DNA from 2 places in the Streptomyces sp. NPDC015131 genome. Region 1 is predicted to be linked to the other one. Evidence: riboswitches for the same ligand, from Rfam matches in the RefSeq annotation. Region 1 holds a riboswitch; the other holds the start of a gene.
What was found. A riboswitch is a leader RNA that binds a small molecule or an ion and turns the genes downstream of it on or off. The one in region 1 is predicted to bind cobalamin.
Positions count from the first base shown of each region.

Region 2: it holds a riboswitch for cobalamin, as region 1 does, so the genes downstream of both, ACF08D_RS04650 (ribonucleotide-diphosphate reductase subunit beta) here and metE (5-methyltetrahydropteroyltriglutamate--homocysteine S-methyltransferase) in region 1, are expected to answer to the same signal.

Region 1 is NZ_JBIBVB010000004.1:422,543-437,296, forward strand. It holds gene ACF08D_RS17830 (AI-2E family transporter) at 1-934, opposite strand, end outside; gene ACF08D_RS17835 (hypothetical protein) at 1,015-1,509, shown strand; gene ACF08D_RS17840 (DUF4230 domain-containing protein) at 1,574-2,269, opposite strand; gene ACF08D_RS17845 (DUF5133 domain-containing protein) at 2,382-2,696, shown strand; gene ACF08D_RS17850 (short-chain fatty acyl-CoA regulator family protein) at 2,707-4,113, opposite strand; gene aceA (isocitrate lyase) at 4,512-5,795, shown strand; gene aceB (malate synthase A) at 5,925-7,517, shown strand; gene ACF08D_RS17865 (3-hydroxybutyryl-CoA dehydrogenase) at 7,514-8,392, shown strand; cobalamin riboswitch at 8,542-8,764, shown strand; gene metE (5-methyltetrahydropteroyltriglutamate--homocysteine S-methyltransferase) at 8,925-11,243, shown strand; gene ACF08D_RS17875 (bifunctional 2-methylcitrate synthase/citrate synthase) at 11,343-12,479, opposite strand; gene prpB (methylisocitrate lyase) at 12,497-13,402, opposite strand; gene ACF08D_RS17885 (MmgE/PrpD family protein) at 13,403-14,754, opposite strand, start outside.
Region 2 is NZ_JBIBVB010000001.1:1,106,530-1,121,283, forward strand. It holds gene ACF08D_RS04625 (FecCD family ABC transporter permease) at 1-147, shown strand, start outside; gene ACF08D_RS04630 (ABC transporter ATP-binding protein) at 147-962, shown strand; gene ACF08D_RS04635 (LacI family DNA-binding transcriptional regulator) at 1,004-2,005, opposite strand; gene ACF08D_RS04640 (carbon-nitrogen hydrolase) at 2,251-3,189, shown strand; gene thiI (tRNA uracil 4-sulfurtransferase ThiI) at 3,214-4,509, opposite strand; gene ACF08D_RS04650 (ribonucleotide-diphosphate reductase subunit beta) at 4,523-5,212, opposite strand; cobalamin riboswitch at 5,382-5,606, opposite strand; gene ACF08D_RS04655 (STAS domain-containing protein) at 5,698-6,054, opposite strand; gene ACF08D_RS04660 (PP2C family protein-serine/threonine phosphatase) at 6,092-7,471, opposite strand; gene ACF08D_RS04665 (SpoIIE family protein phosphatase) at 7,708-11,961, shown strand; gene ACF08D_RS04670 (STAS domain-containing protein) at 11,961-12,251, shown strand; gene ACF08D_RS04675 (MEDS domain-containing protein) at 12,361-13,236, shown strand; gene ACF08D_RS04680 (anti-sigma factor RsbA family regulatory protein) at 13,233-14,186, shown strand; gene ACF08D_RS04685 (NADP-dependent isocitrate dehydrogenase) at 14,328-14,754, opposite strand, start outside.

The DNA of each region.
Region 1 (14,754 bases):
CGGCGTGCAGGCCGAGGCCCCGGCTCTGGATCATGGGCTGGAACACATTGCCCTCCAGCTGCTGCACCACCACGATGATCGCCAGCACGATCAGCGCGTCCGTCAGGCCGTTGGAGACCAGGGCGATGAGCACCGCGACCAGCCCGGCGAACAGGGCGCCGACGATGGGCACGAACGCGGACACGAAGGTGAGCACCGCCAGCGGCAGCACCAGCGGCACCCCGAGGATCCACAGCCCGATGCCGATGAGGACGGCGTCGAGCAGGCCGACGAACGCCTGGGAGCGGACGAACGCGCCGAGCGTCTCCCAGCTCCGGGTGGCCAGCACCGGGACGTCGGTGGCCAGCCGGCCGGGGAGCTGGCGGGTCAGCCAGGGCAGGAAGCGGGGGCCGTCCTTGAGGAAGAAGAACATCAGGAACAGCGCGAGGACGGCGGTCACCACCCCGTTCAGCACGGTGCCGACCCCGGTGACCACCGCCGTGACCATGCTGCTGGCGCTGTCCTGGAGGCGGGCGACGGCCGCGTCGAGGGCGCCGGTGATCTGGTCGTCGCCGATGTTCAGCGGCGGCCCGGCGGCCCACTCCCGCAGCTGCCGGATGCCTTCGGCGACCCCGTCGGCCAGCTCCCCCGACTGGGAGGCCACCGGGACGGCGATCAGCGCCGCGATGCCCGCGACCGCCAGCAGGAACGCCACGGTCACCACGGACGCGGCGAGGGCCGGCGGCCAGCCGCGGCGGCGCAGGAAGCGGGCCACCGGCCAGGTCAGGGTGGTGAGGAACAGGCCCACTATCAGCGGCCAGACGACCGACCACATCCGGCCCAGGAGCCACAGCGCGGCCCAGGCCGCCACCAGGACCAGCAGCAGTTCGACGGAGGTGCGCGCCGTGGTGCGCAGGGCGGCGGAGGTTTTCGCGGAGCTGAGTGAAGCAGGCATGGGCAGCACCCTATGGGTACGCCGGTGGGGGTCCGGGGCCGCGGGGTGGCTCCGTCCGGTGCCCGGCGACAATGCCCGGTATGAACACTCGTGCCGTGGCCCGTGTCCATCTGCTGCTGTCGGTGGAGCTGACGCTCGCCGGGGGTGTGCTCGCCGCTCTCTGCGGGCTGTCGCTGAGCGGGCCCGTGGTGGCGGCGGTCGCGGGCGCGGTGACCGCCGCCGGGGTGCTGGCCGGTTCCGTGGTGATCAGGCGCCGGGTCTTCGCCGGTGTGGCCCGGGCGGCGCGGGACGCGCACGACCAGGGGTACGCCGAGGGGCTCGCCCAGGCGGTGCTGCTGGGCGTCGCGGCGTACGAGGCGGCGGTGTTCCCGCTCACCGGGGGCGGGGTGTCGGCCGGTGAGCGGGTGGCGCGGCGGACGCTGGCGTACCGGATCGCGGCGGACGAGGGCCTGCCGCACGGGGTGCGCACCGCGGCGGCCGTCGCGCTGGAGGCGATCGACGACGGCGGGGACGCCGGGGCGGCGCGCCGGGCGATGAGCGAGCTGAACCAGCGGGTCTTCGCGCTGCGGGCGTGACGGCGGGTGCGGGCCGGGCGCTCCGGGGCGTCCCCGGAGCGGCACGCCCGGAACGGCCGGAGTGTCACGAGGGTGCGGGGTCGTCGCCGTACACGACCGTGACACTGCGGAAGCCGAGGGAGCGCAGCAGCCCCTCCAGCATGGTGGTGGTGTTCTTCTCGGCCCGCGCGGTCAGGCCGCTCTGCCGGGCGGCCTCGGCGATGCGCTGCGCGGCCAGCCGGTTCACGGCCCGTTCGTCGGCGGGGTTGTCGGAGAAGAGGTCGCCGAGCCGGTCGAGCAGCCCGCGCTGCTTGGACACGGCGTAGGACCGCTCCGGGTCCATGGCCGGCGCGCCGAGCCGGGCGTGCGGGAGGCGCAGGGTGACGGCGGTGCGGTCCTTGTTCACCGTGACGCCGCGGGGGCCGGTGCGGCCGAGGTCCACGTAGGCGCTGACGGTGCCGGCGCCGACGTAGAGCGTGCGGGTGCCGCGGATGGCGTCGGGGAGGAGGTTGGCGTCCTTCTCCAGGTCGACCACGATCTGGAAGTTCCCCGCGGCGCCCTCGTAACGGCTCATGTCCTGGATGGACTTGAGGAGTGCGGGTCCGGAGCGGTCCTGGGTCTCCTCGCCGAAGAGGCCGCCGAGTGCGGACAGCGGGCCGAGGCGGGCGGCGACGGCCCAGAGAAGCAGTAGGGCGAGCAGGGCCGCGGTGACGGCGATGAGGGGGCGGCGGCGCGTGCGGGCGGCCGGGCGGTGGGGAGCGGTGTCGTCGGAGGTCTCCACACGCTGCTGGTGCCCGCGCGGGCCCGGCCCATTCCGCGCCGGGGACAGGTGTGCGGGGGGCGCGGTGTGGGCAGGTGCTGCGGGGGCCCGACGAAATGGGGAGGTTGTCACGGTGGCTGTGCCCGACACACGGGAGCTGAGGGTTCTGCTGGCGCGGTACGCCGACGCGCGGATCACGCTGGCGCGGCGGGAGGACCCCGCGGTGCGGCGGGAGCTGGAGCGGGTGAGCGGTGCGCTGTGCGCGATGACCGGTACGCGGGCGGTGGAGGACGCGCTGCCGGCCGCCGACCGGCTGCTGGCCGTGGCCGCGACGCGGCGGCGTCCGGTCGCGGGGACCGTGGCGGGAGCCGTCGCCGGGTCCGTCGCCGGGACGGTGGCGGGCGGGGCGGTGCCGGCCGGTCCGGAGGACGTCGTCCCCGCCGCCTGACGGGCCCGGTTCAGGCCGTGGAGGGCCCGACGGGGTAGGGCACGAAGGTGCTGCTGTTCTGGTCGATCCGCAGCGGCTTGCCGAGGGGCGGTACGGCCCGCTGGGGGCAGTCGAGGCGCTCGCAGACGCGGCAGCCCATGCCGATCGGGGTGGCGACGGCCGCGCTGCCGAGGTCGAGGCCGTCGGCGTACACCAGCCGGTGGGCGTGCCGGATCTCGCAGCCCAGCCCGATGGCGAAGGTCTTACCCGGGCGGCCCCAGCCGCCGCGGTGGTGGGTGAGGGCGCGGGCGGTCCACAAGTAGCGCTGCCCGTCGGGCATTTCGGCGATCTGGACGTGGATGCGGCCCGGGGAGGCGAACGCCTCGTAGACGTTCCACAGCGGGCAGGTGCCGCCGGCGCGGGAGAAGTGGAAGCCGGTCGCGGACTGCCGCTTGGACATGTTGCCGGCCCGGTCGACGCGGACGAAGGAGAAGGGGACGCCGCGCAGGCGGGGCCGCTGGAGGGTGCTGAGCCGGTGGCAGACGGTCTCGTAGCCGAGGCCGTAGCGGTCGGTGAGGCGCTCGATGTCGTAGCGGTTCTCCTCGGCGGCCGCGTGGAAGGCGCGGTACGGAAGGATCAGCGCGGCGGCGAAGTAGTGGGCGATCCCGATGCGGGCGAGCGCGTGGGTGGGGGTGCCGGCGGTGAAGTCCTCGCCGGCGTGCCGGTCCAGCATCTCGCCGTGCTCCAGCAGGGCGAGCTGGGTGGCCATGCGGAAGGCGCGGCGGCCGGGGCGCATGGCGGGCGCCAGGTGGAGGGTGCGGGTCTCCTCGTCGTAGTGGTGGAGCCGGTCCCCCGGTTCGGCGGCGAGACGGACGCCGTGGGCGGTGGCGAGCCGGGCCGTGAGGGTGCGGATGACGTCGCCGGGGTGGATGCCGATGTCGTCGGCCAGCTTCTCGGCGGCGAGGTCGACGTCATGGAGGTAGTTCTGGCGGCGGTAGAAGTAGTCGCGGACCTCTTCGTGGGTCGTGCGGGGCTGCATGTCGGCCTCGTCGCGGCCGTCGGCCGCCGCCGAGAGCCGCTCGGACAGGAGCTGGTTGCGGCGGCCGAGGTCCAGCAGGACCTTGGCGATCGCGGGCATCCGGGAGGCCAGCTCGGCGAGGTCGGAGGGGGAGACCCGGGCTTCGCTGATCTCGGTGGTGAGCGCCTCGCGCAGGTCGGCCACGAGCCGGGTGGTGTCGCGCTCGGAGAAGAAGCCGGGGTCGACGCCGAAGGTCTCGGTGAGCCTCAGCAGCACGGGGACGGTCAGCGGCCGTGAGTCGTGCTCCATCTGGTTGAGGTAGCTCGGGGAGATGGCGAGGACGCGGGCGAGCTCGGCCTGGGTCATGCGACGTTCCTCGCGCAGTCTCCGCAGGCGTGCTCCGGCGTAGGTCTTGCTCACCGCGCGTTCCTCCTGGTCCGGGCGTGGCGCTCCCTCGGGGTCCGAGTGCTGCTCAGCGTACGTGAGCAGGGAACGGAAAATCATTAACAACCTTGGCAAAAGAGCGAATGAAGATTCGCAAAACTTGGCAGCGTTCCACGATTGATGGCACTGAGTGCCAGTGCCAGAGTGGTGGTGCGGCCCACCGGACCCAACGGCCGGCGCCCGGTACCGGGGCTCGATTCACGCCCTGACGTCGGTGATCCCGGCAGAGGCGACGGCTCGCTCCGGCAGCGTTGCTCACCCTTCCGTGACATGGGTCACGGGGGCCGCACCCAGAAACACGACACAGAGTGCCACCACCGTCCGGTAGGGACGAGCGTTGGCAGACGACACATACCGAGGAGACGGTGACAGTCATGGCAGAGGCGATCACGCAGGCGGCCGAGGAACTGGCGCGGCGCTGGGCCACCGACCCCCGGTGGAAGGGCATCGAGCGCACCTACTCCGCCGAAGAGGTCATCCGGCTCTCCGGCAGCGTCCGCGAGGAGCACACCCTCGCCCGGCGCGGCGCGGAGCGGCTGTGGCGCCAGCTCCACGAGCGCGACTACATCCACGCCCTGGGCGCCCTGACCGGCGGCCAGGCCGTCCAGCAGGTGAAGGCCGGTCTCCAGGCCATCTACCTGTCCGGCTGGCAGGTCGCCGCCGACGCCAACCAGGCCGGCCACACCTACCCCGACCAGAGCCTGTACCCGGTCAACTCGGTGCCGCAGGTCGTCCGCCGCATCAACAACGCGCTGCTGCGCGCCGACCAGATCGCCACGGCCGAGGGCGGCACCGACACCACCGACTGGCTCGCGCCGATCGTGGCCGACGCCGAGGCCGGCTTCGGCGGCCCGCTCAACGCCTTCGAGCTGACCAAGGCGATGATCGCGGCCGGCGCCGCGGGCATCCACTACGAGGACCAGCTCGCCTCCGAGAAGAAGTGCGGCCACCTCGGCGGCAAGGTGCTCGTGCCCACCGCCCAGCACATCCGCACCCTGAACGCGGCCCGTCTCGCCGCCGACATCGCCGACGTCCCCACCCTGATCGTCGCCCGCACCGACGCCCTGGCCGCGAACCTGCTGACCAGCGACGTCGACGAGCGTGACGCCCGCTTCGTCACCGGCGAGCGCACCGCCGAGGGCTTCTACCGGGTCCAGAACGGCATGGAGCCGGTCATCGCCCGCGGTCTGGCCTACGCCCCGTACGCCGACCTCATCTGGGTCGAGACGGGCACGCCCGACCTGGCGCAGGCCCGCGAGTTCGCCGAGGCGATCCACGCGGAGCACCCGGACCAGATGCTGGCGTACAACTGCTCGCCGTCCTTCAACTGGAAGGCCGCGCTGGACGACGACCAGATCGCCAAGTTCCAGCGGGAGCTGGGCGCCATGGGCTACCGCTTCCAGTTCATCACCCTGGCGGGCTTCCACTCGCTCAACCACGGCATGTTCGACCTGGCGCGCGGCTACGCCGAGCACGGCATGACCGCCTACGTCGACCTCCAGGAGCGCGAGTTCGCCGCCCAGGAGCAGGGCTTCACCGCGGTCAAGCACCAGCGCGAGGTCGGCACCGGGTACTTCGACCTGGTCTCCACCGCCGTCAACCCCGCCTCCTCCACCACCGCCCTGGCCGGCTCCACGGAGGAGGAGCAGTTCCACTAGGCCGTCCCACCCGGACGCCGGCCGCGCGGTGACGCCATGCACCGCCCGGCCGGCCCCCCGTGGAGGGGGCGGCGCACCGTCCCGCCGCCCCCTCCGCCACCCTCTCCGCTCCCGCCTCAGGAGTACGTGATGTCCACCAGCGCACTGACCCGCCAGATCCGCGTCCTCGCGGCCCCGGGCCCCCGTCACGACGAGATCCTCACCCCCGCCGCCCTGGACTTCGTGGGCAGCCTGGTGGCCGCCTTCGGCGAGCGCCGGCTGGAGCTGCTCAAGGAGCGCCGGCGGCAGGCCATCCGCCTGTCGGCCGGGTCGCCGCTCTCGTTCCCCCTGGTCACCACCGCCGTGCGCGAGGACCCCACGTGGCGCGTCGCGCCGCCCGCCCCCGGTCTGACCGACCGGCGTGTGGAGATCACCGGTCCCCCGGAGCGCCGGATGGCGGTCAACGCCCTCAACTCGGGCGCCCAGGTCTGGATGGCCGACTTCGAGGACGCCACCGCCCCCACCTGGGACAACATCGTCGGCGGCCAGCTCACCCTGCTCGACGCCATCGAGCGCCGGATCGACTTCACCACCGAGGACGGCAAGGAGTACCGCCTCGGCGAGAAGACCGCCACCATGGTGGTCCGCCCGCGCGGCTGGCACCTCACCGAGGAGCACCTGGAGTTCGAGGGGCAGCCGGTGCCCGCGTCCCTGGTCGACTTCGGCCTGTACTTCTTCCACTGCGCGCAGCGCCAGATCGACGCCGGGTACGGCCCGTACTTCTACCTCCCCAAGCTGGAGAACCGCTACGAGGCCCGGCTGTGGAACGACGTCTTCGTCCACGCCCAGGAGCTGCTCGGCATCCCCCGCGGCACGATCCGCGCCACGGTCCTCATCGAGACCATCACCGCGGCCGTGCAGATGGAGGAGATCCTCTACGAGCTGCGCGAGCACAGCTCGGGGCTGAACGCCGGCCGCTGGGACTACCTCTTCAGCCTCATCAAGACCTTCGGTCACCGCACCGACTTCCTGTTGCCGGACCGGGCGCGGGTGACCATGACGGCGCCCTTCATGCGCGCCTACACCGAGCTGCTGGTGCGCACCTGCCACAAGCGGGGCGCCCACGCGATCGGCGGGATGGCCGCGCAGGTGCCCAGCAAGGACCCGGAGGCCCACCAGGCGGCGCTGGCGAAGGTGCGGCTGGACAAGGAGCGGGAGGCCGAGGACGGCTTCGACGGCTCCTGGGTCGCCCACCCGGGGCTGGTCCCGGTGTGCCGGGAGGTCTTCGACGGGGTCCTCGGCGAGCGGCCGCACCAGCTCGACCGCACCCGGGACGACGTGGAGGTCACCGTCGCGGACCTGCTGTCGGTGCGCCGCGTCAGCGGCCCGCCCACCACCGAGGGGGTGCGCTCCAACATCGCCATCACCCTGCGGTACTTCGACGCCTGGCTGCGCGGCCAGGGAGCCGTGGCGCTGTACGGGCTGATGGAGGACGCCGCCACGGCGGAGATCGCCCGGGTGCAGATCTGGCAGTGGCTGCGCCACCGGGTGATCGACCGGGAGACGGTGCTGAGGCTGCTGGACGACGAGGTCGCGGCGCTGGCCACCGAGTCGCCCCGGTCGCCGGTGATCGAGGTGCGGGAGCTGTTCGAGCGGACGGCCCTGGCGGCCGAGCTGCCGCTGTTCTTCACCCCGGACGCGTACACCCGCCACCTGGTGCGGCGCGCGGAGGACGGCTCGTGAGCGACGGCCTCCCGGGCGGCGGCATCCGCAGGGTCGGGGTGGTCGGCGGCGGGCAGATGGGCGCGGGCATCGCGGAGGTCTGCGCCCGGGCCGGCCTGGACACCGTGCTGTGCGAGGTGGACGCCGTGGCGGCCCGTACCGCGCGGGAGCGGGTCGCCTCCTCGCTGGACCGGGCGGTCCGGCGGGGCAAGCTGGAGGAGGCGCAGGCGCGGGCGGCGCTGGCCCGGATGGTGTTCAGCGGCAGCCTGGAGGACCTGGCCGACCGGCAGCTGGTGGTCGAGGCGGTGGTGGAGAACCCCGCCGCCAAGACCGAGGTCTTCGCGGCCCTCGACAAGATCGTCGAGAGTCCCGACGCGATCCTGGCGACCAACACCTCCTCGATCCCGGTGATGCGGCTGGGCATGGCCACGAGCCGCGCCGACCGGGTGATCGGACTGCACTTCTTCAACCCGGTGCCGGTGCTTCCGCTGGTGGAGGTGGTGACCTCGCTGCACACGGCGCCCGAGACGGTCGCCGCCACCGAGGAGTTCGCCACCCGTACGCTCGGCAAGACCGCGATCCGGTCGCAGGACCGGGCCGGTTTCGTGGTCAACGCGCTGCTCGTCCCCTATCTGCTGTCGGCCGTCCGGATGACGGAGTCGGGCTTCGCCTCCCCGGCGGACGTGGACGCGGGCATGGAGCTGGGCTGCGCGCACCCGATGGGACCGCTGCGGCTGGCCGACCTGATCGGCCTGGACACGGTCGCCTCGATCGCGCGGTCGCTGTACGAGGAGTTCAAGGAGCCGCTGTACGCCCCGCCGCCGCTGCTCCAGCGGATGGTGGAGGCGGGGCTGCTGGGCCGGAAGACCGGCCGGGGGTTCTACCTCTACGAGTAGGACCCCGGGTGAGGCCCTGACGGGAGGGGCGGGAAGCGTGCCGCGGCGCGCCCCGCCCCTCCCCCGTTTCCCGGCCCTGACCTGCCCGGGTGTCTCATCTCACCATCCGCATGATGGACGCTCCACTCCGGGCCGAGGTCTCAGCCCGTAGGCTGACCGACGCAGCTGGTTCGCCCCGTCCGCCAGACGGGACGCGTCGTAAGAGGGAACCCGGTGGGAATCCGGGACTGCCCCGCAGCGGTGAGTGGGAACGACCGCCGTCATACGCACTGGGCCCGGAGTGCCGGGCCTGGGAAGCGACGGCCAGTAGGTGTCTCGAAGTCCGGGACGCGCCCGCGAGTCCGAAGACCTGCCCGCTGTCCGCGTGCGAACCGTCGCGCGCGGCTCCCGGTGACCTCGAGGGCGGGTCGGCGTATGCACCAGGCGGAGGGCCGCGCTTGTCGCGCGAGGCCGTACCCGCCCGGGCCGTCGCTTCTTCGCGCCCCCGTCCGTCTCCGGGACCTCAGGGATTCATCTCGCGAAGGAGATCTCCGTGACCACCGAGTCCGCAGCCGCGGCAGCACGCGCGACCGTCTACGGCTACCCCCGCCAGGGCCCGAACAGGGAACTGAAGAAGGCCATCGAGGGCTACTGGAAGGGCCGCGTCACCGCCGGTGACCTCCGTGCCACGGCCGCCGGTCTGCGCCGGTCCAACTGGCGCGAGCTGGCCGGCGCCGGCGTCCAGGAAGTGCCCACCGGCGACTTCTCGTACTACGACCACGTGCTCGACACCACGGTGATGGTCGGGGCGATCCCCGAGCGCCACCGCGCGGCCGTCGCCGCCGACGCCCTGGACGGCTACTTCGCCATGGCGCGCGGCACCCAGGACGTGGCGCCGCTGGAGATGACCAAGTGGTTCGACACCAACTACCACTACCTGGTGCCCGAGCTGGGTCCGGACACGGTGTTCACGGCGGACTCCACCAAGCAGGTCGCGGAGCTGAAGGAGGCGCTGGCGCTGGACCTCGCCGCCCGGCCCGTCCTCGTCGGCCCGGTCACCTACCTCCTCCTCGCCAAGCCCGCGCCCGGCGTGGCCGCGGACTTCGACCCGCTCACCCTGCTGGACCGGCTGCTGCCGGTGTACGCCGAGGTCCTCGCCGACCTGCGGGCGGCCGGCGCCGAGTGGGTGCAGCTGGACGAGCCCGCGCTCGTCCAGGACCGCACCCCGGCCGAGCTGAACGCCGCCGAGCGGGCCTACCGCGAGCTGGGCGGGCTCGCCGACCGGCCGAAGCTGCTGGTCGCCTCCTACTTCGACCGGCTGGGCGACGCCCTCCCGGTGCTGGCCAAGGCGCCGGTCGACGGTCTGGCCCTGGACTTCACCGGTGCCGCCGCGGCCAACCTGGACGCGCTCGCCGCCGTCGGCGGCCTGCCCGGCAAGCGCCTGGTGGCCGGTGTGGTCAACGGCCGCAACATCTGGATCAACGACCTGGAGAAGTCGCTGGCCACCCTCGGCACCCTGCTGGGGCTCGCCGGCCGGGTGGACGTGGCCGCCTCCTGCTCGCTGCTCCATGTGCCGATCGACGCGGCCCTGGAGCGCGACATCGACCCGCAGATCCAGCGCTGGCTCGCTTTCGCCCGGCAGAAGACGGCCGAGATCGTCACCCTCGCCAGGGGCCTGGCCCAGGGCACGGACGCGATCGCCGCCGAACTGGCCGCGAACCGCGCCGACCTGGCGTCCCGCGCCAACTCCCCCATCACCCGTGACGCCGCCGTCCGCGCCCGTACCGGCGCCGTCACGGACGCCGACGCCCGCCGCTCGCAGCCGTACTCCGAGCGGGCCCTCGCCCAGCGCGCCCACCTCGGTCTGCCGCTGCTGCCCAGCACGACCATCGGTTCGTTCCCGCAGACCGGCGAGCTGCGCACGGCCCGCGCCGACCTGCGCTCCGGGCGGATCGACACGGCCGGCTACGAGGAGCGCATCAAGGCCGAGATCCAGGAGGTGATCTCCTTCCAGGAGAAGACCGGTCTGGACGTCCTGGTGCACGGCGAGCCCGAGCGCAACGACATGGTGCAGTACTTCGCCGAGCAGCTGACCGGCTATCTCGCCACGCAGCACGGCTGGGTGCAGTCGTACGGCACGCGTTATGTCCGCCCGCCGGTCCTGGCCGGTGACATCTCCCGCCCCGAGCCGATGACGGTGCGCTGGACGACGTACGCCCAGTCGCTGACCAGCCGCCCGGTGAAGGGCATGCTGACCGGTCCGGTGACCATGCTGGCGTGGTCGTTCGTCCGGGACGACCAGCCGCTGGGCGAGACCGCCCGGCAGGTGGCGCTGGCGCTGCGCGACGAGGTGAACGACCTGGAGGCGGCCGGGACCTCGGTGATCCAGGTGGACGAGCCGGCGCTGCGCGAGACGCTGCCGCTGCGGAAGGCCGACCACGCCGAGTACCTCGCCTGGGCGACCGAGTCGTTCCGGCTCAGCACCAGCGGGGTGCGTCCGGACACGCAGATCCACACGCACATGTGCTACGCGGAGTTCGGCGACATCGTCCAGGCCATCGACGACCTCGACGCCGATGTGATCAGTCTGGAGGCCGCCCGCTCGCACATGCAGGTCGCGCGTGAGCTGGCCGCCCACGGCTACCCGCGCGAGGCGGGCCCGGGTGTGTACGACATCCACTCGCCGCGCGTCCCGAGCGCCGACGAGGCCGCCGCCCTGCTGCGGACGGGTCTGGAGGCCATCCCGGCCGAGCGGCTCTGGGTCAACCCGGACTGCGGTCTGAAGACCCGCGGCTGGCCCGAGACCCGCGCGTCGCTGGAGAACCTGGTGGCCGCGGCCCGTACGGTCCGCGAGGAGCTGGCGTCCTCGTGAGGTCCTGCTCCGGCGTCTGACGCACTGACGTCCTGACGCACCGGCGACGGCCGGGAGACCCGAGCGGGTCTCCCGGCCGTCGTGGTGTGCGGCCCGGCCTCAGCCGGCCGCGGGGACCGGCCGCTGGCCGATGCCGTCGTACGACGCCAGGGGGCGGATCAGGGCGTTGTGCGCGAGCTGTTCGGTGATGTGGGCCGTCCATCCGGTGATGCGGCTCATCACGAAGACCGGGGTGAACGCCGGGATGTCGAAGCCCATCAGGTGGTAGGCCAGGCCCGCCGGGTAGTCCAGGTTGGGGTGGATGCCCTTGCGGCGGACCATGGCGTGCCGCAGGGCGCCGTGCAGGGTGGCCAGGCGGGTGACGTCGGGGTCGCCGGCGCGGGCGACCAGCCGGTCCAGGGCCTCCTGCATGAGGGGGACGCGGGAGTCGCCGTGCTTGTACACCCGGTGGCCGAAGCCCATGATCTTCCGCTTGGAGGCGAGGGCCTCCTCCAGCCACTCCTCGGCCCGCGCGGGGTCGCCGATCTCGTTGAGCATGTGCATCACGGCCTCGTTGGCGCCGCCGTGCAGGGGGCCCTTGAGGGCGCCCACCGCGGCGGTGACCGCGCTGTAGAGGTCGGACAGCGTGGAGGTGACCACGCGGGCGGTGAAGGTGGAGGCGTTGAAGCTGTGCTCGGCGTAGAGGATGAGGGAGATCTCGAAGCAGCGGACGACCTCGGGGTCCGGGACCCGGCCGAAGCACATGTGGAAGAAGTTCTCGGCGTAGCCGAGGGACGGGTCCGGCGCGATGGGGGCCAGGCCGTGGCGGCGCCGGTGGTCGGCGGCCACCACGACGGGCAGCCGGGCGAACAGGGCCAGCGACTTGGTGAGGTTGGCGGCCGGGCTGCCGTCGTCCTCGGTGGGGTCCTCGGCGCCGAAGAAGCTGACGGCGGTGCGCAGGACGTCCATCGGGTGGCAGGTCTCGGGGAGCCGGGCGAGGACTTCCGCCGTGGTGCGGTCCAGGGGCCGCAGGGCGCGTTCGCGGGCGCAGAACTCGCGGAGCTGGCCGGCGTCGGGCAGTTCGCCGTACCAGAGGAGGTGGGCGACCTCCTCGAAGGAGCGGCGGGCGGCGAGTTCCTGGACGGGGTAGCCGCGGTAGAGGAGGGAGTTGGTCTCCTCGACCACGGTGGAGATGGCGGTGGTGTCGACGACGACACCGGCGAGACCTCGGTGGATCCCGGGTGCGGTGCTGGTCATGTCGGTTCTCCGGTGCGTCAGTTGCCGGGAGGGAGGGTGAAGTCGTACACGGCCGAGTCGAAGGCCGCGTACCGCTCGTAGCCGAGCACGTCGTACAGCCGGGAGCGGGTCTGCATCCGGTCGAGCAGGGATTCCTGGGTGCCTTCCCGGGCGATGGTGCGCAGGCCGTCCTCGACGGCGCCCATGGCCAGGCGGAACAGGGTGACGGGGTAGATGACGATGTTGTAGCCGAGGTTCTCCAGGGTGCGGGCGTCCAGCAGCCGGCCCTTGCCGAACTCGGTCATGTTGGCGAGCAGGGGGACGTCCACGGCCTTGCGGAACGCCTCGAACTCCGCCTCGCCGGACAGTGCTTCGGGGAAGACGGCGTCCGCTCCGGCGTCCACGTAGGCCCTGGCCCGGTCGACGGCCGCGTCGAGGCCCTCTACGGCGCGGGCGTCGGTGCGGGCCATCAGCAGGAAGTCCGGGTCGCGGCGGGCGTCGGCGGCGGCCCTGATCCGGCGGGTCATCTCCTCGCGGGGCACCACGGACTTGCCGTCGAGGTGGCCGCAGCGCTTGGGGTTGACCTGGTCCTCCAGGTGGAGGCCGGCGAGTCCGGCGTCCTCCATGAGCTGGAGGGTGCGGGCGGCGTTCATCGGCTCGCCGAAGCCGGTGTCGGCGTCGACGAGCGCGGGCAGGTCGGTGACGCGGGTGATCTGCTGGGCGCGGCCGGCGACCTCGGTGGCGGTGGTCAGCCCGATGTCGGGGAGCCCGAGGTCGGCGGCGAGGACGGCGCCGGAGAGGTACACGGCGTCGAAGCCGGCCTCCTGGACGAGCCGGGCGGAGTAGGGGTTGATCGCTCCGGGGACGCGCTGGAGGCGTCCGGAGGCGAGCTTCTCCCGGAAGGCGCGCCGCCGTTGGGCGGGGGTGGTGCGGGTGTGGAGCACTCAGAACAGCCCCTTCGGGAGGGTGGCGTCGTACGCGGCGACCGCGTCCGTGTCCACGGCGGGGAAGAGCGCGGCGAGCCCGGCGGTGTCCAGGGTGTCGAGCCCGGCGGCGGCCGTGAGGAAGCGGTCCTGCTCCCCGGGGGTGACGATGCCCTCGGCGAGGGTGCGGAACTTGGCGGTGTATCCGGCCCGGTCGAAGGGGCGGGCGCCGGCGGGGTGGGCGTCGGCGACGGCCAGTTCGTCCTCGATGACGGAGCCGTCGTCCAGGGTGATCACGGCCCGGCCGCCGAAGGCGCGGCGCAGCGGGTCGGGGTCGTGGTAGCGGCGGGTCCACTCGGCGTCCTCGACCGTGGTGATCTTCCGCCACAGGTCGACGGTGGCGGGGCGGCGGGCGCGGTCCGGGGCGTAGGAGTGCTCGTGGTGCCAGGTGCCGTCCTCCAGGGCGACGGCGAAGATGTACGGCACGGAGTGGTCGAGGGTCTCGCGGCTGGCGCTCGGGTCGTACTTCTGGGGGTCGTTGGCGCCGGAGCCGATGACGTGGTGGGTGTGGTGGCTGGTGTGCAGCACCACGGACCGGACGCGGTCCAGCGGGCCGGTCTTCTCGCGCAGCCGGCGGGCCAGGTCGATGATCGCCTGGGCCTGGTACTCGGCGGAGTGCTCCTTGGTGTACGTGTCGAGGATGGCCCGGCGGGCCTCGCCCGGCTCGGGGAGGGGGACGGTGTACGCGGCGTCGGGGCCGTCCAGCATCCAGGCGAGGAAGCCGTCTTCGCCCTCGTAGATCGGGGAGGGGGAGGTCTCGCCGCGCAGGGCGCGGTCGACGGCCTCGATGGCGGCCTTGCCGGCGAAGGCGGGGGCGTACGCCTTCCAGCTGGAGATCTCGCCCTTGCGGGACTGGCGGGTGGCGGTGGTGGTGTGCACGGCCTGCTGGACGGCCTGGTACACGGTCTCGGTGGGCAGCCGCAGCAGGGCGCCCAGGCCGCAGGCGGTGGCGGCGCTGAGGTGGGCGACGTGGTCGATGCGGTGCTGGTGCAGGCAGATGCCCTTGACCAGGGCGACGTGGATCTCGTACGCGGCGATGACCCCGCGCAGCAGGTCGGCGCCGGAGCGGCCGGTGTGCTGGGCGACGGCGAGCAGGGGCGGGATGTTGTCGCCGGGGTGGGAGTAGTCGGCGGCCAGGTAGGTGTCGTGGAAGTCCAGCTCCCGGACGGCCGTGCCGTTGGCCCAGGCGGCCCACTCGGGTGACGTGCGGGTGGCTGCGGGGGCGCCGAAGACCGAGGCGCCGGGGCCCGCCGGGTGGCTCAGGGCCTGGGCGCGGGCCACGGCGACGGGGCGGCGGGTGAGGGAGGCGACGG
Region 2 (14,754 bases), on a different contig from region 1:
TCCGCGATCGTCGGCGCCGTCTTCCTCATCTGGGTGGACGTGTTCGCGCGGACGGCGTTCTCGCCCCACGAACTGCCGGCCGGCGTCATCACCGCGCTGCTGGGCGCGCCCGCCTTCGCCCTGGTCCTGAAGCGTCTGGAGTCCTGATGGGCAGCATCACCACCACCCGGCTCTCCTGGTCGGTCCAGGGCCACCGGCTGCTCGACCACATCGACATGGAGGCCCGGGACGGGCAGGTCGTCGGCCTCCTCGGCCCCAACGGCTCGGGCAAGTCGACGCTGCTGCGCCTGCTCGCCGGACTGCGCCGCCCCGACACCGGGGACGTCCGCATCGACGGCACCGGCCTGCACGACCTCGGCCGCCGGGTGCGGGCCCGGCGCCTCGCCGTCGTCGAGCAGGACGTGACCGCCCACCACCACGTCACGGTCCGCCAGGTCGTGGAGCTGGGCCGCACCCCGTTCCGCGGCCGCTTCGACGCGCTGACCGACCGCGACCGGCGGATCGTCGACGCGGCGCTGGAACGGACCGACATCACCGCCAGGCAGCACCGGACCTGGCACACCCTCTCCGGGGGAGAGAGGCAGCGCGCCCAACTCGCCCGCGCCCTCGCCCAGGAGCCCCGGGAGATCCTGCTCGACGAACCCACCAACCACCTCGACATCCGCCACCAGCTCGAACTGCTCGACCTGCTGACCTCGCTGGACGTCACCTGCGTCGTCGCCCTGCACGACCTCAACCTCGCCGCCCGGTACTGCGACCACCTCGTCGTCCTCGACCACGGCCGGGTGGCGGCGGCGGGCGCCCCCGAGGCCGTCCTCACCCCGGACCTGATCGAGACGGTCTACGGCGTCCGGGTCCTCGTCGACCGCGAGCCCACCACCGGAACCCTCCGCATCACCTACCTGGCCGCCACCGCCGCGGGAGCGACGGCCACGACAGCGCCGCAACCGGATCTCCCGTAGGGCTCACGCCTCCCCGGGGCGTACCCGGGGCGTCCCGCGGCTCAGGCCGGTGGCGCCGTCGAGGCGCGGGCCTCCAGCGACCAGGCGTGCGGCCGGACGGTGTCCGGGGCGGCGCGGTCGAGCAGGATGTCGCAGAGCAGCGCGGCACAGGCCCGCCCGTAGTCGGCGGGGCGCAGGTCGATGGCGGTGACCGGCGGATCGCCCGCGCGTACGGCGGCGCCGTCGACGCACGAGGCGACCAGGAGGTCCCGCCCCGGGACCCGGCCCGCCGCCACGGCCGCGCGCAGGACGCCCACGGCCGCCCCGTCGGGGCCGCAGATCACCGCGTCGGTCGCCGGATCGCGGGCCAGCAGCTCCCGGGTGGCACCGGCGGCCTCGCCGGCGCTCGCCGCGAACGGGACCGGACGGACGGCGACGGGCACCCCGTGGGCGGCGCTCCAGCTCTCCGCCGCCGTCCGCAGCGCGCGCGCCCAGGCCGACTCGGACCGGGGCGCGAGCAGGGCCGGCCGGCGGGCGCCGCGCTCGTGGACGTGGTCCAGCAGGGCGGTCAGGGAGGCGGCGTTGTCGCAGACGACGGCGGCGCTCGGGGCGGGCGCCGGGCCGAGGTGACGCTCACCGGTCACGACCGGCAGGCCCGCGTCGAGCAGCCGGGGGACGGTGACGTCGGCGGCGTCGGGGTCGATGACGAGCAGCCCGTCCATGCGGGAGGCCGGCGGGCCGTGCGTCCCGCCCCGCGCGCCGAGCAGGATGACGTCCAGCCCCTCCTCCTGGCAGCGCTCGACGGCTCCGAAGGCGAGCGTCATGTAGTAGTCGAGCCGGGTCGCGGTGTGCGGGAGGTGGAGGCCCACGGCGCCGGTGCGCGAACGGCGCAGCCGCCGGGCGGCGCTGTTGGCGCGGTAGCCCAGCTCCTCGGCCACGTCCCGGACGCGCCGGCGCGTCGCCTCGGCCACCCGGCCCGACCCCTGGAGCGCGTCGGAGGCGGTGCTCTTGGACACCCCGGCGGCTCGGGCGACATCGATCAGGGTCACGGTGCGGGCGGTCACGCCGGGAGTCTATCCGGTCGGCCTCCCGCTGCCGGAACGTTCCGGCAGCCAGCGGCCCACTCGTACGCCGGAAGATTCCGGCGCAGGTGACGACGGTCCCGCCGGAACGTTCCGGCAGAGGCGGCGAACCTCTTGCCGGAACGTTCCGGCAGGGGTTACGGTCAGGCTGCCGGAACGTTCCGGCACACCTCCGCCCACCCCCGTGCCGGAACGTTCCGGCACGCTCTCCACCCGTCTGGATCCCCATGCGCGTCATCACCGCCCTCACCCCGCCCGCCTCGCCGGCCCGCAAGCGCCCGGCCGACCGCTCCCCGCTGCGGGTCGCCGCCGTCCAGCAGCGCTGGCACCGCGACCCCGCCGAGCACCGCGCCGCCCTGATGGAGGGCGTGCGGCTCGCCGCCGCCGAGGGCGCCCGGGTGGTCTGCCTCCAGGAGCTGACGCTCTCGCCGTACTTCGCGGTGGTCCGCAAGGCCGACCACCCCGAGCCGGCCGAGCCCGAGGACCTGCGCACCGGCCCGACCCTCGCCTTCGCGTCCGAGGCCGCCCGCATCCACGGCGTGTACGTGCACGCCTCCCTGTACGAGCGGGCCCCCGCGCCCGGCGGCGAGGACGACGGCCTCGGCTACAACACCGCCGTCCTCGTCGCCCCGGACGGCACCCTGGTCCGGCGTACCCGCAAGACCCACATCCCGGTCTCCGAGGGCTACTACGAGGACCACTGGTTCCGGCAGGGCCCGGCGGGGGACGACGCCTTCCCGACCGTCGAGGTCGACGAGGCCCGGCTGGGCCTGCCGACCTGCTGGGACCAGTGGTTCCCCGAGCTGGCCCGCGCCTACTCGCTGGCCGGCGCCGACGTGCTGGTGTACCCCACGGCCATCGGCTCCGAGCCCGGCCACCCCGGGTTCGACACTCAGCCCATCTGGCAGCGCGTGATCACCGGCAACGCGGCGGCCAACGGCACCTTCATGGTGGTGCCCAACCGCATCGGCTCCGAGAACGGACTGACCTTCTACGGCAGCTCGTTCATCGCCGACCCCTACGGCCGGGTGCTGGCCCAGGCGCCGCGCGACGAGCCCGCCGTCCTGGTGGCGGAGCTGGACCTGGACGCCCGCCGCGACTGGCTGGAGCTCTTCCCCTTCCTCACCACCCGCCGCCCCGACGCCTACGCCCCGCTCACCGTCTGACCGGCGGGCCCGTCGCGGCGCCCGTCAGACGGGCGCCGCGCACCGGCCGGCGGCGGGGTCCCGCGGGTCCTCCTCACCGTCCGCTCCGGGCCGCAGCACCTGCGCCGAACCGAGCAGCGCCTCCACCACCTCGTCCAGGTCGAGGCGCCTCTCGACCGACCGCAGCTGCGGCAGCCGCGCCCGGGTGCTGACCCGGGGCGGGGCGAGCAGGCTGCAGCAGTCCTCGTCCGGCAGGACCGAGATGCCGGCGGTCCCGATGGACCGGGCCTCGTCGATGATCTCCTGCTTCTCCCAGCCGATCAGCGGGCGCAGCACGGGCAGCGCGGCGGCCTCGTCCACCGCCGCCAGGTTCGCCAGGGTCTGGCTGGCCACCTGCCCCAGGCTGTCGCCGGTCACCAGCGCCTGGGCGCCGGTGCGGGCGGCCAGCGCGGACGCGGTCCGCACCATCAGCCGGCGCTGGGCCACCACCTGGAGCCGTCCGGCCCCGGCCACGGCGAGCTGCTTCTGCGCCGTGCCGAGAGCCATCACGTACAGCTCGCCGGGCGGCTGGTGGCGGTTGAGCTCCCGGGCCAGGGCGTACGCCTTGTAGACCGACGACGGGTTGGTGTACGGGGCGCCGTTGAAGTGCACGAAGTCGCACGCCAGCCCCCGCCGCATGGCCCGGTGGGCGGCGACCGGGGAGTCGTACCCCCCGGAGAGCAGGACCAGGGCCCGGCCGCTGGCCCCCACGGGCAGCCCGCTCAGGCCGGGCAGCCGCTCCCAGGACAGATAGGTCTCCTTGCGGTCGATCTCCACGCTCAGGGTCACGTCCGGCGAGGTGAGGTCGACGTGGAGGCCCGGCACCGCCCCGAGGACGTGACTGCCCAGGTGCGCCTCCATCCGGGAGGAGGTCAGCGGGAAGCGCTTGTCCCGCCGCCGCACCCGTACCGCGAAGCCGCGCACCCGGCGCCCGGCGGCCACCTCGCCCAGCACGTCCGCCGCCGCGGCGCTGATGCCCTCCAGGGTGCTGGGCACCCGCACGGCGGGTTCGACCGTGTTGAACCCGGGGACCCGGCGCGCCCGCTCCACCAGGGCGTCCCGGGGGACCTGACCGCCCAGCACGGTGACGTTCTGGGCGGTCTTGATCCAGGTGGAGCCGCCGACGCCGCGCAGCGCCACGCGCAGGTTGTCGTGCAGCCGCTCGGTGAACCGGTGGCGGTTGCGCCCCTTGAGGAAGACCTCACCGTGCTTGAGCAGCACGCACGGGCCGTAGGCCGCCGCGGGCGCGGCGTCCTCCGGTTCCCGGGGGGCGGGTATGGGGTGGTTCTCGTGTCCGTGCATCCGTCCGTCTTCCTCAGAAGTCCCAGTCGTCGTCGGAGGTGTCCTCCGCCTTGCCCATGACGTACGACGACCCGGAGCCGGAGAAGAAGTCGTGGTTCTCGTCGGCGCCCGGCGACAGCGCCGCCAGGATCTCCGGGTTGACCTCCGTCCCCGCTGCGCCGAAGCGGGCCGGGTAGCCGAGGTTCATCAGCGCCTTGTCGGCGTTGTAGCGGACGAAGACCGCCACGTCGTCCATCAGCCCGAGCGGCTCGTACAGCTCGCCCGAGTAGCGCAGTTCCAGCTCGTACAGCTCCTCCAGCAGCTCGTACGTGAAGGCCCGCATCTCCTCCTGCCCGGCGGGAGTCCGCCCCTCCAGGCCGCGCTGGTACGTGTAGCCGGAGTAGTAGCCGTGCACCGCCTTGTCGCGCAGGATCAGCCGGACCATGTCGGCGGTGTTGGTGAGCAGCGCGTGCGTGGAGAAGTGCAGCGGCAGGTAGAAGCCCGCGTACAGCAGCAGCGACGACAGCAGCGTGGAGGCGACCTTCCGCTTCAGCGGGTCGTCGCCGTAGCCATAGGTCGGCGTGATCAGCACATACGGCTCGGACACCCGCGGCATGCCGTCGCGGCGCGGGTGCAGGGGGATGCGTGTGGCCGGCAGGCCCAGCCTGTCCACGAAGCGCCTGGTGTTCTCCGAGACGCTGGAGAAATACACAAGACCGCTCATCGGTCCGCCGCCTCCTCTCGCTCGTTCCCGTCCGGCTCCGGGGACCGGAGGAGGGCACGGCGGCACGTGGGGCGGAGAGCGGACGGCGGCGCGCGAAGGCACGCCGGAGCCGGGTCCGTACGACGGCCACGCGGCCCTCCCTCGGGGCCTCGAAGCGCGTACGCCGGACGTCGGCGCACGCACCGGTGGCAGGTCTTCGGACTCGCGGGCACATCGCCTGACGACGTCAGGCCACCTACTGGCCGTCGCTTCCCGGGCCCCCGCACGGGGCCCAGTGCGTATGACGGCGGTCGTTCCCGCTCACCGCTGCGGGGCAGTCCCGGATTCGCACCGGGTTCCCTCTTGCCTCGCCGGGCACCGCAGTGCCCGGCGAACCACCAGCGGCTCCAACACTACATCTGGAACCGACTGGTGGCGCGCACCCCAGATGTTGTGTCTCGCAAGAAAGTTAGGTATACCTAAGTGGGGCGCCGACCCCGGTCGTGTCAGTGCGCCAGCGCCCTGAGCGCGTCGTCCGCCGTGGGGTGGAAGGTGAAGACCTGGTCCAGGCCGACCGTGTGGAAGACCCGGGTCAGGTCGGGGCTGAGCCCCGCGAGCGCCAGCGGGCAGCCGGCCGCCTCCGTGCGGTGGTAGGCGCCGACCAGCACCGTGATGCCGGTGGAGTCGCAGTACGTCAGGCCCGACAGGTCCAGCACCAGGGCCCCGTCGGGCGCGAGCGGCACCGACGTCAGCTCCCGGCTGAGCCGGGGCGCGGTGTGGTGGTCCAGCTCGCCGGTCACCTTCAGCAGGATCCGGCCGGCCCCGTGCGGCTGCTGGTCGACGGTCAGGATGGGTTCGGTCACCGGTTCTCCAGGTGGGTCATGCGGGTGTCGCCGATGGTCATACGGGTGTCGCGGGTACGGACAGGACGAGCAGCGCGGTGTCGTCACCGACTCCGCGGCCCAGGTCGCCGAGGAGGCCGTTCACAGTGTGCAGGAGCGCGTCGGCGGTCGGCGCGCCCAGGGCCGCCAGGTGCCGGACCAGCCCGTCCTGCCCCAGCAGGCCGCCCCCCGGGGTTCGGGCCTCGACCAGCCCGTCGGTGTAGAGCAGCAGCGCGTCACCGGGTCTCAGGCGCGTCGTCGTCCGGACGAACCGGGGCGCCGGGAGCATGCCGATGAGCTGCCCGCCGAGGGTGGAGACCGGCTCCACCGTCCCGTCGGCGCGGTGCGCGAGCGCGGGCGGGTGACCGCCGCCGGCCAGGGTGACGGCGAAGGACCCGCCGGCCTCCGGTTCGAGCACCCCGAACAGGGCCGTGCAGTAGCGCGGCGTGCTGCCCTGCTCCTCGCCCTTGAGCACCGCGTCCAGGTTGGCCAGGGCGTTGCACGGGTCGGGGTCGTAGATCGCGGCGGCCCGCAGGGTGTAGCGGGTCAGGGAGGTGAGCGCGGCGGCGTCGGCGCCCTTGCCGCACACGTCGCCGATGAAGAACGCCCAGCGCCCGTCGTCCAGCGGGAACAGGTCGTAGAAGTCCCCGCCGACCTCGTCCGCCGACGCCGGGTGGTACGCGGCCGTCGCGCACAGGCCCGGCACGGTCGGCAGGACGGGCGGCAGCAGGGTGCGCTGGAGGGTGCGCGCCAGCCGCTCGGCGTCGGTGCGCCGGGCCCGCTCGGCGGCGACGGTGCGCAGCGCGGACAGCCGCAGCTCCAGCTCCTCCATCACCAGGGCCGCCAGGTCCCGCAGGCTGCCGAGCTGGTCGTCCGTGGGGTGGCGCGGCCGGGTGTCCATGACATGGACGGTGCCGAGGCGGTGGCCGTCTGCGGTGGTGACCGGCGCGGCGGCGTAGAAGCGGATGCCCGGGCCGCCGGTGACCAGCGGGTGCCCGGCGGTGCGCGGATCGGCGCGGGCGTCGGTCACGACGTACGGATCGGGGCCGAGGACGGCGGAGGCCGACAGCCCCGGGACGCGGAGCGTCTCGGCGGAGCCGGCCGGGCCGTGCGCGGCCCTGACCCTGATCCGGTCGGCCTCCACGAACGCCACCCCGGCCATCGGCGCGTCGAAGATCCGCGCCGCCAGCGAGGCGATCCGGGAGAAGGTGTGGTCCGAGGACGGGTCGTCGAGGGGGTACCGCCGCAGCGCGGTGACGCGGCCCTCCTCGTCGAGCGGCTCGCCCTCGCCATCGCATGGCGAACTCGCGCCGTCGCGTGGCGAGCTGTCGCCGTCGTGTGGCGAGCTCTCGCCGCCGGGCGGCGAAGCGAGCACCGGTACCGGTGAAGTAGAGGTCATCGTCCCGCCCCCTGCGCGCGTCTCGTGCTCTCACCATGCCGAGTGCTGGTACCCCGTTTCGACGCTTTATCCTACGGAGTGATCGGCGCCGGTGGGTGGGGCGGTCCGGGGTGCGGGACGACGGACGTCGGACCCCGCGCCCGGGTCACGTGCCGCCCCCGGCGGTGGTGCCGCGACCGGCCGGATCCCGGTGGCGCGGTCCGGCAGGTGGGGCTGGTTGGACGAGAGGGTCTCCCGTGACGCGTGCTGAAGACGCCGGGCAGGCGTGTGCCCGGAAGGCCGGGCACCCGTCGCCGGGCGGGGCGGCCGGCGAGGTGTTCGCCGCCGACGCCGAGGTCGGCGCGGACCTCGCCGCGGTGGACTGGACGGCGACCCCGCTCGGGGTCCCGGAGAGCTGGCCGCAGAGCCTGCGGACGGCGGTGAGCATCCTGCTGTCCTCCCGCTTCCCCATGTGGATGGCGTGGGGACCGGAGCTGACGTTCTTCTGCAACGCCGCCTACCGCCGCGACACCCTGGGCCAGAAGTACCCCTGGGCCCTGGGCCGCCCCGCCGACGAGGTGTGGGCGGAGATCTGGGACGACATCGGCCCCCGCATCGACGCCGTCCTCACCACCGGCGAGGCCACCTGGGACGAGGCGCTGCTGCTGTTCCTGGAGCGCTCCGGCTACTCCGAGGAGAGCTACCACACCTTCTCCTACAGCCCCCTGCGGGACGACTCCGGCGCGGTCGTCGGCATGCTCTGCGTGGTCAGCGAGGAGACCGAGCGGGTCATCGGCGAGCGGCGGATGGCGACCCTCCGGGACCTGGGCTCCGACCCCAGCGTCGTCCGGACCGAGCAGGAGATGCTCGCCTTCGCCGGCGAGCAGCTGGGCCGCAACCAGCGCGACCTGCCCTTCACGCTGACGTACCTCTTCCAGCCGGACGGCACCGCACGGCTGGCCGCCGCCACCGGACTGCCCGCCGGGCACCCCGCCGCCCCCGCGCTCCTGCCGTCCGGCGCCCCCGCCGGCGACGCGGAGGAGAGCGCCGGTACGGCCGGCGCCTGCGGCCCGGGCGCCGGGGACCCGGACGTGCCGTGGCCCGCCGCCGCCCTGGCCCGCGGCGAGTCCGTGACCGTACCCCTCGACGCGGCACCCTTCACCGGGCTGCCCGCCGGGGCGTGGCCGAAGCCGCCCGCCGAGGCCCTCGTCGTACCGCTGCTCCAGCAGGGCAGCGCCCCCTACGGCTTCCTGGTCGCCGGGCTCAACCGCTACCGCCCCCTGGACGCGGGCTTCCGCGGCTTCGTCGAACTGGTCGCCGGGCACATAGCGGCAGGCGTGGCCAGCGCCCGCAGCTACCAGGCGCAGGAGCGGCGCGCCGAGGAGCTCGCCGAGCTGGACCGGGCCAAGACCGCGTTCTTCTCCAACATCAGCCACGAGTTCCGCACCCCGCTCACCCTGATCATGGGGCCGGTCGAGGAGCTGCGCGGCCGATTCGAGGGCGCCGACCCCCGGGCCCGCGAGGAACTCGACGCCATCCACCGCAACGGCCTGCGGCTGGGCAAGCTCGTCAACAGCCTGCTCGACTTCTCCCGCATCGAGGCCGGCCGGATGCAGGCCCGGTACGAACCGGTCGACCTGCCGGCCGTCACCGCCGAGCTGGCCAGCGTGTTCCGCTCGGCCGTGGACAAGGCCGGGCTCGCCTTCGAGGTCGACTGCCCCGCGCTGGCCGAGCCCGTGCACATCGACCGGGGCATGTGGGAGAAGGTCGTCCTCAACCTGCTGAGCAACGCCCTGAAGTTCACCTTCGACGGCTCCATCGCCGTCCGGGTCCGCGCCGAGGACGGCCATGCCGTCGTCACCGTCGCCGACACCGGGATCGGCGTGGCGGAGGAGGAGATGCCGAGGCTCTTCGAGCGCTTCCACCGCATCGAGTCCGCCCGCTCCCGCTCCAACGAGGGCAGCGGCATCGGCCTCGCCCTGGTCAAGGAGCTCGTCGGCCTGCACGGCGGCACGATCACCGCCGACAGCGCGCCCGGCGAGGGCACCCGCTTCACCATCCGGCTGCCCTTCGGCACCGACCACCTGCCCGCCGGGGCCCTCGTCCCCTCCGCGCCCGCCGCGGCCGTCTCCGCCACCGCCGAGCCGTTCGTCCAGGAGGCCCTGCGCTGGCTGCCCACGGAGGAGGCCGGCGCGCCGCGGACCGGCACGGACACCTCCGCGACCGGCGGCGCCTACACCTCGGGCCCCGTCGTCCCCGCCCGCGTCCTGATCGCCGACGACAACGCCGACATGCGGGAGTACCTCACCCGCATCCTGCGCGGCGCCGGCTACCAGGTGGAGGCCGTCCCCGACGGACTGGACGCCCTGCGCGCCATCCGCGCCGACGCCCCCGACCTCGTCGTCAGCGACGTCATGATGCCCCGCCTCGACGGCCTCTCCCTCGTACGGGAGCTGCGCGCCGAGGCGCGTACGGCCGCCGTCCCCGTCCTGCTGCTCTCCGCCCGCGCCGGGCAGGAGGCGTCCATCGAGGGCCTGCAGTCCGGCGCCGACGACTACCTCGTCAAGCCCTTCGCCGCCGCCGAACTCCTCGCCCGGGTACGGGCCAACGTCGAACTGTCCCGGCTGCGCACCCATCACGCGCGCTGGCGCACCGCGCTCGTCGACTCCCTCCAGGAGGCGTTCTTCGTCTGCGACGAGGAGGGCGCCGTCATCGAGCTGAACACCGCCTTCACCGACATCCTCGGCTACGGCCCCGAGGACCTCCCGTACGCCCCGGTCCACCCCTGGTGGCCCTCCGCCGACAGCGACCCGGACGCCCACCGTCGGGTCGCCGAGGCGTTCGACCTGCTGATGACCGAGGGCAGCGGGCGCTTCACCATCCCCGTCACCCACCGCGACGGCCACCGCCTCTGGATCGACGCCGCGTTCAACAAGGCCCAGGACCCCGACACCCGCCGCAGCGTCACCGTCGGCACCTTCCGCGACGTCACCGCCGAGCACTACGCCGTCCAGCGCGACAGCGCCCTCGCGGCGCTCAGCCTGCGCCTCACCCAGGCGGCCGGCCTGACCGAGGCGCTGTCCGGCGCCCTCGACGAGCTGAAGCAGCTCTGGCACGCCCGGGAGGTGTCCGCCGTGGTCTTCGGCCCCGGCGGCGAGCCCGCGCTGACCGCCACGGACACCGCGTCCGGCTGGGACGGCCTGCCCGAGGACCGCCGCGAGACGCTCACCGCCCTGCGGGAGCTGCCCGTGCTGACCCCGTTCACCGACCGCACCGGCGCCGGGATCGCCGTGGAGCACCCCGAGGGCCCCATGGTGCTGTGGGTGGACCTCGGCGGCGTCCGGCCCTTCGCCGAGCCGGACCAGCTGCTGCTGTCCCTGCTCGCCGGACACCTCGCCCAGGGACTGGTCCGGGTGCACCAGATCGACCAGCAGCGCCGTACCGCCCTCGCCCTCCAGCGCGCCATCCTCGGCCCCTCGCACCTGCCCGACGGCTTCGCCGTACGGTACGAGCCGGCCACCCGGCCGCTCGAGGTCGGCGGCGACTGGTACGACACGGTCGCGCTGCCCGACGACCGCATCGGCATCGTCGTCGGCGACTGCGTCGGCCGCGGACTGGCGGCGGCCACCGTCATGGGCCAGCTCCGCAGCGCCTGCCGCGCCCTGCTCCTCCAGGACGCCAGCCCCGCCCAGGCCCTCATGGCGCTGGACAACTTCGCCGCCGGCGTCCCCGGCGCCGAGTGCACCACCGTCTTCTGCGGCGTCCTCGACCCGGTGACCGGCCGGCTCACCTACTCCAGCGCCGGGCACCCGCCGGGGATACTCGCCCACCGGGACGGCACCACCCGCCTGCTGGAGGAGGGCCGCAGCCTCCCGCTGGCCGTCCGCCCCGGCCGGCCGCGCCCCGAGGGCGAGTGCGTCATCCCGGCCCTCGCCACCCTGATGCTCTACACCGACGGGCTCGTCGAGCGCCGCCGCCGCCCGCTGAGCGTCGGCATCGACCAGGCCGGCCAGGCCGTCCAGGAGGGCAGGGACGCCGCCGTGGACGATGTCGCGACCCGGGTGATGTCCCGGCTGGAGCCGGAGAACGGCTACGACGACGACGTCGCCCTGCTGCTCTACCGCCACCCCGCCCCGCTGGAGCTGACCTTCCCCGCCGAGTCCGCCCAGCTCGCCCCCGTGCGCAGGACCCTCCGCAGCTGGCTCGAACGCTGCCAGCTGCCCCCGCAGACGGCGCAGAACGTGCTGGTCGCCGCCGGGGAGGCGTGTGCCAACGCCATCGAGCACGGCCACCGGCACCGCAGGGGCGAGCCCATCCGGCTCCGCGCCGAGGCGAACGTCACCGATCTGCGGCTGCTCGTCGCCGACTCCGGGCAGTGGAAGACGCCGCAGCCCGAGGCCAACGCCCACCGGGGCCGCGGCATCATGCTGATGAAGGCCATGATGCAGCAGGTCACCGTCACCACCGGCGCCGACGGCACCACCGTCCAGATGCACACGAGGATCGCGTGATGACCACCACTCCGCTCACCCTGACCCCCGGTCGGCGGGCCGACGGCACGACGCTGCTCACCGCGGTCGGCGAGATCGACATGAGCAACACCGACGCCCTCGCCGAAGCCCTCGACAGCGCGTCCGGCCCCGTCGTCCTCGACCTCACCGGCGTCGAGTACCTGGACAGCGCCGGCCTCAACGTCCTCTTCTCCCACGCCGACCGGCTGGAGCTCATCGCCACCGCGCTCCTCGCGCCGGTGCTGACGATCTCCGGGCTCGCCGAACTGACGACGGTCGAGGGCCTGTGACCCGGGGCCGGTCACCCGGCCCCGTGCCCGGACCGACCCGGCCGGGTGGACCGATGTGCTTCCATTGACGGACAATTCCGCGAGCCGGGGCGAACGAGGAGGAGCGGCCATGACGAGGGTGCGAGGAGCCGGCGCACCCCACGCACGGTTGTCGGCGGCGGAGCAGCACACCAGTGTGGTCTTCTCCGACGACCGTGAGTGGGCGGAACAGCTCTGTACGTTCGTCCGTGCCGGGCTCGACCGGGGCGAGCAGGTCCAGTACTTCGCGGACGCCACCGAGCCCGCACGGGTCCTGGCCGCGCTCTCCGACGGCGGCGTCGACGTACCGGGCGCCCTGTCGCGCGGCCAGCTGACCGTCTCGACCGCGGCCCAGACGTACCTCGCCCAGGGCGGCTTCGACCCCGACGCCATGATGGGGCTCTGGGCGGACGCGCTCGACGACGCCTTCGCCCAGGGGCACAACGGCATGCGCGCCATCGGCGAGATGTCCTGGGGCGTCCGCGACATAGCGGGCGCCGACCGGCTGCTGGAGTACGAACTGCGCATCCACGACGAGGTGTTCGCGCGGCTGCCGCTCACCGCCTGGTGCTTCTACGACCGGCGGCTGCTGCCCGAGGCGTACCTCGACGTCCTGACCGGCGCGCACCTGACGCACCGCGGCGAGACCCTCGCCGACCCCGTGCTGCAGGTCGCCCCCCTGGCGGACCACCCCGGCTTCCGGCTCTCCGGCTCGGCGGGGTACGACACCCGGGAGGTGGTCACGGCCGCGGCCGCCGCCGTCCGGGGCGCGGCCGCCCCCCGCGTGGAACTGGACCTGGCGGACCTGCGCCACCTGGACGCCGCCTCGCTCGCGGCCCTCGCCGACGCCGCGGCGTCCCGCACCGGCGGCGATCCGGTCCTCCTGCGGCAACCACCACCCACGCTGCGCCGGCTCCTCGACCTGTTCCCCACGCTGGGCACCGCCCTGGAGGTCGTGGACCGATGACGACCTTCATGCGCACGACCGGCGACACCGGCCGGCAGGACGCCTTCTTCCACCCCGCCCTGTTCTACGGGACCCAGGACGAGTACGCCGACGGCCTGCGCGCCTTCGTCCGCGGCGCCCTGGACCACGCCCACCCCGTGCTGGTGGCCGTGCCCGGCAAGCGGCACGCGGCGCTGCGCGAGGCCCTGGGCGCCGACCACCCGCACCTCACCTGGGTCGACATGACCGAGGCGGGCCGCAACCCGGGCCGCATCCTGTCCCTGCTCCAGGACTTCGCCGACCGCGCCGGCCCGGACCCGGTCTCCATCGTCGGCGAGCCCATCTGGCTCGGCCGCACCCCGGAGGAGGCCCGGGAGGCCACCCGCCACGAGGCGCTGATCAACCTCGCCTTCGAGGGCCGCCCGGTCAGCATCCTGTGCCCCTACGACACCGCGCTCCCCGAGGACGTCCTGGCAGAGGCGTACCGGACGCACCCGGTCATCGGCGCGCCCGGCGCCTACCGGCCCAGCCCCCGGTACGCCGACCCGCACGAGGTGCTCCGCGACTGCGACGCCCCGCTGCCCGAGCCGGCCGACCCCGCCGTCGTCCCGTTCGAGGAGCACGACCTGGCGCGCACCCGTGACGAGGCCGACCGCTGGGCGGCCGGGGCGGGACTGCCCCCGGCCCGGCGCACCGACTGGCTGCTCGCCGTCAGCGAGGCGACCAGCAACTCCGTGCGGCACGGCGGCGGCAGCGGGACCCTGCGGATGTGGCGCACCCCCGGCGCGTTCGTCGCCGAGATCAGCGACGGGGGCCGGCTGGCGAATCCGCTCATCGGGCGCCGCCGCCCCGATCCCACCGCGCCGACCGGCGGCCGCGGCGTGTGGATCATGCACCAGCTCTGCGACCTGGTCGAGATCCGCGCCGGGCGCGACGGCCTGGTCCTGCGGCTGCACATGGCCCTGGGCTGACCCCGGCCCGCCCGCCCGGCACACGGAGGCGGGCGGCCCCGGTCCCGTACGGACAACGCGATCGCCCCGGCCGGTGGGAAACCGGCCGGGGCGATCCACGTGCGGGGGGCCGGGCCCGGCGGTGCGGGCCCGGCGGCGGCGTCAGGCCAGCGAGGCCAGCGCCTGGTTGAGGGTCTTCGACGGGCGCATGACCGCCGCGGCCTTGGCCGGGTCCGGGTGGTAGTAGCCGCCGATGTCGGCCGGCTCGCCCTGCACCGCGATCAGCTCCTCGACGATGGTGCCCTCCTGCTCGGTGAGCGTCTGGGCCAGCGGGGCGAACGCCTTGGCCAGCTCGGCGTCGTCCGTCTGCTTCGCCAGCTCCTGCGCCCAGTACAGGGCCAGGTAGAAGTGGCTGCCGCGGTTGTCGATGCCGCCCAGCCGGCGGCTCGGCGACTTGTCCTCGTTGAGGAACGTGGCCGTGGCGCGGTCCAGGGTGTCGGCGAGGACCTGGGCGCGGGCGTTGCCCGTGGTCTGCGCCAGGTGCTCGAAGCTCACCGCGAGCGCCAGGAACTCGCCCAGGCTGTCCCAG